Regions from separate parts of the Salimicrobium jeotgali genome, predicted to be linked through region 1. Evidence: a T-box and tRNA genes for the amino acid it is inferred to sense, from the RefSeq annotation. Region 1 holds a T-box; the other regions hold tRNA genes.
What was found. The T-box of region 1 lies ahead of thrS (threonine--tRNA ligase). A T-box ahead of a tRNA ligase gene usually reads a tRNA of that ligase, here a tRNA-Thr.

Region 1 (2,236 bases):
AATCTGATTAAACTTCACGAATATCAGAACCAGTCGCTGGCCTGTGAGAAGTGTCCTTCCCGCGCGGAGTGCATTAACATCTTGCCCGGCTACGTGCCCCGTGCGGAAGTTCACGGACAGGAAGTGAAAATCGCTTACGACAAATGCCCGAGACAGGTAAAAAAAGAAAGAGAAGAAAAACAGCGTTCCCTCGTCAAAAGTTTGTACATGCCTAAAGAACTGCATGAAGCGACGTTGGAAAAACTGGATTTCACCGGCAGCGAAGAGAGAAACGAAGCAGTAATGAAAACTGTAGCCTACGTGGACCAGCTCGGGGAAAAACTTCCACAAAAAGGACTGTATTTCCATGGACTGTTCGGTGTAGGAAAAACATACTTTCTCGGAGTTCTTGCGAATGAACTCAGTAACCACAACATCGAGACTATGGTGATTTACATGCCGGAATTCGTGAGGGAAATGAAAGCTTCGATTAAAGATGATTCTATTGCAAGTAAAGTGGATGCTTTCAAAAAAGTACCCGTTCTAATGCTGGATGATATCGGGGCGGAATCACAATCCGCCTGGTTCCGCGATGAAATACTCGGCTCTATTCTTCAGCACAGGATGATGGAAGGACTTCCCGTCTTCTTCACTTCCAATTACTCCCTTAAAGAACTGGAACAGGTAATGGGTCATACGAACAGAGGAGAAGTGGGTGCTTTGAAAGCGACGAGGATCATTGAAAGGATCCGTCAATTGAGCGACCCGGTGGAAGTGAGCGGTCCAAACCGGAGAAATCGGTAGGAAAGCTTGATTTAACCGTGGGAGAGGGCTATAATAACGACATAATGATAAATGAAAGCTTGGAAGAGGACATGATTGGTAAAGTACCTGTGGTTCAGAGAGAGAAGTCGCGGCTGGAAGCTTCTCCCGGAAGGATTATCAATTACCACCTCGGAGCTCCGGCTGTGAACTGTGAGTAGCGGTCGGCGTATATCTGCGTTAAGGATAATGAAGACGCCTCAATAAGGCGTGAATGATGGGTGGAACCGCGAGTCGATAACTCGCCCCTTTTGCGAAAGCAATTGTGGGCGGGTTATTTTATTTATGGGAAAATTATTATACAGAAGGAGTGGCAGTGATGGCAGAATCGATAAGTATCCAGTTTCCGGATGGCAACGAGAAAACTTTCGACCGGGGTGTAACAGGTGAGGAGATAGCTCACTCTATTTCTCCCGGATTGAAAAAACAGGCGCTTGCTGTAAAACTTGACGGCGAAATGTACGATTTGCGGCGCCCGATCGAAAAGGACGCCTCCATCGAAATCGTAACGTATAAAAATCCGGAGGGGGTGGAAGTATTAAGACACTCGACCGCCCACCTTATGGCTCAGGCAGTGAAGAGGGTGTTTGACGAGGATATTAATCTCGGGGTAGGTCCTGTGATCGAAGATGGTTTCTACTATGATATGGATCTGAATACATCCATCACTCCCGAGGATCTTCCGGTAATTGAAAAAGAAATGCAGAAAATCGTTGATGAGAATCTGGAAGTGAAGCGATTTGAACTCAGCCGGGAAGAAGCGATACAGAAGTATAAAGAACTTGGGGACGACCTTAAAGTAGAACTTATAGAAGATATTCCTGAAGGAGAGACGATCAGTTTCTATCAGCAGGGTGAGTTCGTCGATCTCTGTCGCGGTGTGCACGTTCCGCAGACAAGCAAAATTAAAATCTTTAAACTGCTCAACATCTCAGGTGCATACTGGCGGGGAGATAGTGATAATAAAATGCTTCAGCGTATTTACGGTACAGCTTTTGAGAAACAGGAGGAGCTTGACGAATATCTTCGTTTAAGAGAAGAGGCAAAAGAGAGGGACCACCGCAAACTAGGTAAGGAACTCGGCATTTTCACGGTCAGTCAGGAAGTCGGACAGGGGCTGCCACTCTGGCTTCCAAACGGCGCCACGATCCGCCGTACAATTGAGCGCTACATCGTGGACCTGGAGGAAAGACTGGGGTACAATCACGTTTATACTCCCGTTCTTGGAAGCGTGGATCTGTACAAAAAGAGTGGACACTGGGATCACTACAAAGAGGATATGTTCCCTACGATGGAGATGGACAACGAGGATCTCGTGCTGCGGCCGATGAACTGCCCGCATCATATGATGGTTTATAAAAATGAATACTACAGCTATCGTAACCTGCCTGTCCGTATCGCGGAACTGGGTACGATGCACCGGCACGAAATGTCC
Region 2 (2,236 bases), 1.0 Mb from region 1:
ATTGTAACAACGACCAGAAAGGGTTTCAACCTTTTTATTTAAAAAAACGCAACTTGGAAAGTTGCGTTACTTACCACTGTAACTGTCAATGTGAAACTTGCCTTCCACTTTATAAAGTTCTTTATCCGGAACTGCACTTTCTATTTTCGGAAAGATGACCCTTTCTTCCATTCTAATGTGATCATGAAGCTTCTCTCCCAATTCCTGAAACACTTTATAATCGAATCTCTCCAGCTTACGCAGTTTAACGATAAGTCCACGTATCACTGTATGATCGATAAGCATTTTCTCTATATCTTCATCCTCTTCTATCTTTGCATAGCAGGCGTACAGCGGGAGAAGGATTTCCTCTTCTTCCCTGAAGTGTGCTTCCCCATCATTTTCCCAGAAATCTTCAATATCCTTCATAATTTCTCTGAACTTGTCTTTTTCTTCTGTTTTCTGTAACTTCTGAGCAAGTACAAGACCATGGTGATGGTGGTGCGACAAAGGAACTAACGCTTCGTGTCGTTTCATTTTTATCCCTCCTACCCTCTTTATACCACAAATCCGGGTAATAAATCATCTGTCCGTAATACGTACTTCCGCCTTCTGGAAGGAAGGAGCTGACTTTATGTATTCATTACAAAAAAACTACCAGGATTCTGGTAGTTTTCATTATATATAGCGAAGGTGGGATTCGAACCCACACGCCCAGAAGGCACAGCATTTTGAGTGCTGCGTGTCTGCCAGTTCCACCACTTCGCCACGATTTTTATGTTTATTTTTTGGAGGCGGCAACCGGATTCGAACCGGTGATAAAGGAGTTGCAGTCCTCTGCCTTGCCACTTGGCTATGCCGCCATAACCTCAAAGAGCGAGAGACGGGATTCGAACCCGCGACCCCCACCTTGGCAAGGTGGTGTTCTACCACTGAACTACTCTCGCATGGCTGGGCTAGCTGGATTCGAACCAGCGCATGACGGTACCAAAAACCGTTGCCTTACCGCTTGGCCATAGCCCAACAATAAAAAATGGGGCGACTGATGGGAATCGAACCCACGAATGCCGGAGCCACAATCCGGTGCGTTAACCACTTCGCCACAGTCGCCATAGATTGAAAAAACAGGGGTAGTAGGACTCGAACCCACATCGGCGGTTTTGGAGACCGCTGTTCTGCCTTTGAACTATACCCCTAAAAATGGTGGAGGGAGCAGGACTCGAACCTGCGAACCCGATGGGAGCGGATTTACAGTCCGCCGCGTTTGGCCAACTTCGCTATCCCTCCATTTTTTATTAAAGTATCTGGTGCCGGCCAGAGGACTTGAACCCCCAACCTACTGATTACAAATCAGTTGCTCTACCAATTGAGCTAGGCCGGCAAAAGTGGTGGCTCGGGACGGAATCGAACCGCCGACACACGGATTTTCAGTCCGTTGCTCTACCGACTGAGCTACCGAGCCACTTTTATGTATTAATGGCGGTCCGGACGGGACTCGAACCCGCGACCTCCTGCGTGACAGGCAGGCATTCTAACCAACTGAACTACCGGACCAAAATTTGGTTGCGGGGGCAGGATTTGAACCTGCGACCTCCGGGTTATGAGCCCGACGAGCTGCCAGACTGCTCCACCCCGCGATGTTGAAGTATAACTTCTATGGTGGAGGATGCAGGGCTCGAACCTGCGACCCCTTGCTTGTAAGGCAAGTGCTCTCCCAGCTGAGCTAATCCTCCAGTGAAATAGTGGTGACCCGTACGGGATTCGAACCCGTGTTACCGCCGTGAAAGGGCGGTGTCTTAACCACTTGACCAACGGGCCATGGCGGAGAGAGAGGGATTCGAACCCTCGAGACCCGAAAGGGCCTACACGAGTTCCAATCGTGCTCCTTAAGCCAGACTCGGACATCTCTCCAGAAATGGCTCCACCGGTAGGATTCGAACCTACGACAAATCGGTTAACAGCCGATTGCTCTACCACTGAGCTACGGTGGAATATTGAAACGACCTGGCAGCGCCCTACTCTTGCGGGGGGTAACCCCGACTACCATCGGCGCGGAAGAACTTAACTTCTGTGTTCGGCATGGGAACAGGTGTGACCTCTTCGCTATTGCCACCAGATCTACAATTGAACTTTCCTTCGGACAAAAACCATTATATTGTTCCGAATGGAAAATTTCAAGAGGTTTTTTGAAAAACCTTCAAAACTGGATAAGAAACATACGACCAACGTATAGAGAAGATCTCGATGGATTAGTATC
Region 3 (2,236 bases), 1.2 Mb from region 1:
AGTTTCTCCGCGAGAAACTCCTTTTATTTATCTATTCTTTTATAAAAAGTGAAAATGTAATGGAGCCTAGCGGGATCGAACCGCTGACCTCCTGCGTGCAAAGCAGGCGCTCTCCCAGCTGAGCTAAGGCCCCGATGGAGCGGGAGACGGGATTCGAACCCGCGACCCCCACCTTGGCAAGGTGGTGTTCTACCGCTGAACTACTCCCGCAATGAAGCAGTGAGCCATGGAGGGCTCGAACCTCCGACCCTCTGATTAAAAGTCAGATGCTCTACCAGCTGAGCTAATGGCTCGTAACAATAGAAAATTCGTTAATGAAAAAATAAAAAAAGGCTGGGCTAGCTGGATTCGAACCAGCGCATGACGGTACCAAAAACCGTTGCCTTACCGCTTGGCCATAGCCCAACAATTCTGTAATCATAAAGCTTCACAAATGGAAACATAAAAAAGTGGAGGGAGCAGGACTCGAACCTGCGAACCCGATGGGAGCGGATTTACAGTCCGCCGCGTTTGGCCAACTTCGCTATCCCTCCGTAATAAAGGACTCTGCTGGTGCCGGCCAGAGGACTTGAACCCCCAACCTACTGATTACAAATCAGTTGCTCTACCAATTGAGCTAGGCCGGCCGACTATGGTGGAGGATGCAGGGCTCGAACCTGCGACCCCTTGCTTGTAAGGCAAGTGCTCTCCCAGCTGAGCTAATCCTCCAGTGAAATAGTGGTGACCCGTACGGGATTCGAACCCGTGTTACCGCCGTGAAAGGGCGGTGTCTTAACCACTTGACCAACGGGCCTGGTTTCGTTTGCGAGAGCTTCCAGCCGGATTTGAACCGGCGACCCCTTCCTTACCATGGAAGTGCTCTACCACTGAGCTATGGAAGCAATTTGGCTCCACCGGTAGGATTCGAACCTACGACAAATCGGTTAACAGCCGATTGCTCTACCACTGAGCTACGGTGGAATATTGGTTGCGGGGGCAGGATTTGAACCTGCGACCTCCGGGTTATGAGCCCGACGAGCTGCCAGACTGCTCCACCCCGCGCTGATTAAAAAAAACGATGTGGCAGCGCCCTACTCTTGCGGGGGGTAACCCCGACTACCATCGGCGCGGAAGAACTTAACTTCTGTGTTCGGCATGGGAACAGGTGTGACCTCTTCGCTAGTGCCACCACATCTAGGAAGGAATGAACCTTCAAAACTGGATAAGAAACATACGACCAACGTATAGAGAAGATCTCGATGGATTAGTATCCGTCTGCTGCACGTGTCGCCACGCTTCCACACCGGACCTATCAACCTCTTCGTCTCAGAGGCATCTCTACAAAGGGAAATCTCATCTCAAGGGGGGCTTCATGCTTAGATGCTTTCAGCACTTATCCCGTCCACACGTAGCTACCCAGCAATGCTCCTGGCGGAACAACTGGTACACCAGCGGTGTGTCCATCCCGGTCCTCTCGTACTAAGGACAGCTCCTTTCAAATTTCCAACGCCCACGACGGATAGGGACCGAACTGTCTCACGACGTTCTGAACCCAGCTCGCGTACCGCTTTAATGGGCGAACAGCCCAACCCTTGGGACCGACTACAGCCCCAGGATGCGATGAGCCGACATCGAGGTGCCAAACCTCCCCGTCGATGTGGACTCTTGGGGGAGATAAGCCTGTTATCCCCGGGGTAGCTTTTATCCGTTGAGCGACGGCCCTTCCATGCGGTACCGCCGGATCACTAAGTCCGACTTTCGTCCCTGCTCGACTTGTAGGTCTCGCAGTCAAGCTCCCTTGTGCCTTTACACGCTGCGAATGATTTCCAACCATTCTGAGGGAACCTTTGAGCGCCTCCGTTACTTTTTGGGAGGCGACCGCCCCAGTCAAACTGCCCACCTGACACTGTCTCCGGACCGGATCACGGTCCTGGGTTAGAATGTCCGTACCGCCAGGGTGGTATCCCACGGGCGCCTCCACCGAAGCTTGCGCTCCGGTTTCGATGGCTCCCACCTATCCTGTACAAGCGATACCAACATTCAATATCAGGCTACAGTAAAGCTCCACGGGGTCTTTCCGTCCTGTCGCGGGTAATGCGCATCTTCACGCATCGTATAATTTCACCGGGTCTCTCGTTGAGACAGTGCCCAAGTCGTTGCACCTTTCGTGCGGGTCGGAACTTACCCGACAAGGAATTTCGCTACCTTAGGACCGTTATAGTTACGGCCGCCGTTTACTGGGGCTTCGGTTCAACGC

Region 2: it encodes a tRNA-Thr, which carries the amino acid that the T-box ahead of thrS (threonine--tRNA ligase) is inferred to sense. The anticodon was not compared.
Region 3: it encodes a tRNA-Thr, which carries the amino acid that the T-box ahead of thrS (threonine--tRNA ligase) is inferred to sense. The anticodon was not compared.

Annotation. Positions count from the first base shown of each region.
Region 1 covers NZ_CP011361.2:963,847-966,082, forward strand. The annotation lists gene dnaI (primosomal protein DnaI) at 1-783, shown strand, start outside; T-box leader at 835-1,054, shown strand; gene thrS (threonine--tRNA ligase) at 1,121-2,236, shown strand, end outside.
Region 2 covers NZ_CP011361.2:1,993,699-1,995,934, forward strand. The annotation lists gene AAV35_RS09930 (hemerythrin domain-containing protein) at 67-516, opposite strand; tRNA gene AAV35_RS09935 (tRNA-Leu) at 665-747, opposite strand; tRNA gene AAV35_RS09940 (tRNA-Cys) at 769-842, opposite strand; tRNA gene AAV35_RS09945 (tRNA-Gly) at 855-926, opposite strand; tRNA gene AAV35_RS09950 (tRNA-Gln) at 928-1,002, opposite strand; tRNA gene AAV35_RS09955 (tRNA-His) at 1,014-1,089, opposite strand; tRNA gene AAV35_RS09960 (tRNA-Trp) at 1,105-1,175, opposite strand; tRNA gene AAV35_RS09965 (tRNA-Tyr) at 1,181-1,266, opposite strand; tRNA gene AAV35_RS09970 (tRNA-Thr) at 1,285-1,360, opposite strand; tRNA gene AAV35_RS09975 (tRNA-Phe) at 1,366-1,441, opposite strand; tRNA gene AAV35_RS09980 (tRNA-Asp) at 1,457-1,533, opposite strand; tRNA gene AAV35_RS09985 (tRNA-Met) at 1,540-1,616, opposite strand; tRNA gene AAV35_RS09990 (tRNA-Val) at 1,637-1,712, opposite strand; tRNA gene AAV35_RS09995 (tRNA-Glu) at 1,723-1,797, opposite strand; tRNA gene AAV35_RS10000 (tRNA-Ser) at 1,799-1,890, opposite strand; tRNA gene AAV35_RS10005 (tRNA-Asn) at 1,896-1,970, opposite strand; rRNA gene rrf (5S ribosomal RNA) at 1,982-2,096, opposite strand; rRNA gene AAV35_RS10015 (23S ribosomal RNA) at 2,209-2,236, opposite strand, start outside.
Region 3 covers NZ_CP011361.2:2,484,200-2,486,435, forward strand. The annotation lists tRNA gene AAV35_RS12485 (tRNA-Ala) at 61-133, opposite strand; tRNA gene AAV35_RS12490 (tRNA-Gly) at 136-210, opposite strand; tRNA gene AAV35_RS12495 (tRNA-Lys) at 221-293, opposite strand; tRNA gene AAV35_RS12500 (tRNA-Gln) at 334-405, opposite strand; tRNA gene AAV35_RS12505 (tRNA-Tyr) at 451-533, opposite strand; tRNA gene AAV35_RS12510 (tRNA-Thr) at 551-626, opposite strand; tRNA gene AAV35_RS12515 (tRNA-Val) at 633-708, opposite strand; tRNA gene AAV35_RS12520 (tRNA-Glu) at 719-793, opposite strand; tRNA gene AAV35_RS12525 (tRNA-Thr) at 810-881, opposite strand; tRNA gene AAV35_RS12530 (tRNA-Asn) at 886-960, opposite strand; tRNA gene AAV35_RS12535 (tRNA-Met) at 965-1,041, opposite strand; rRNA gene rrf (5S ribosomal RNA) at 1,058-1,172, opposite strand; rRNA gene AAV35_RS12545 (23S ribosomal RNA) at 1,224-2,236, opposite strand, start outside.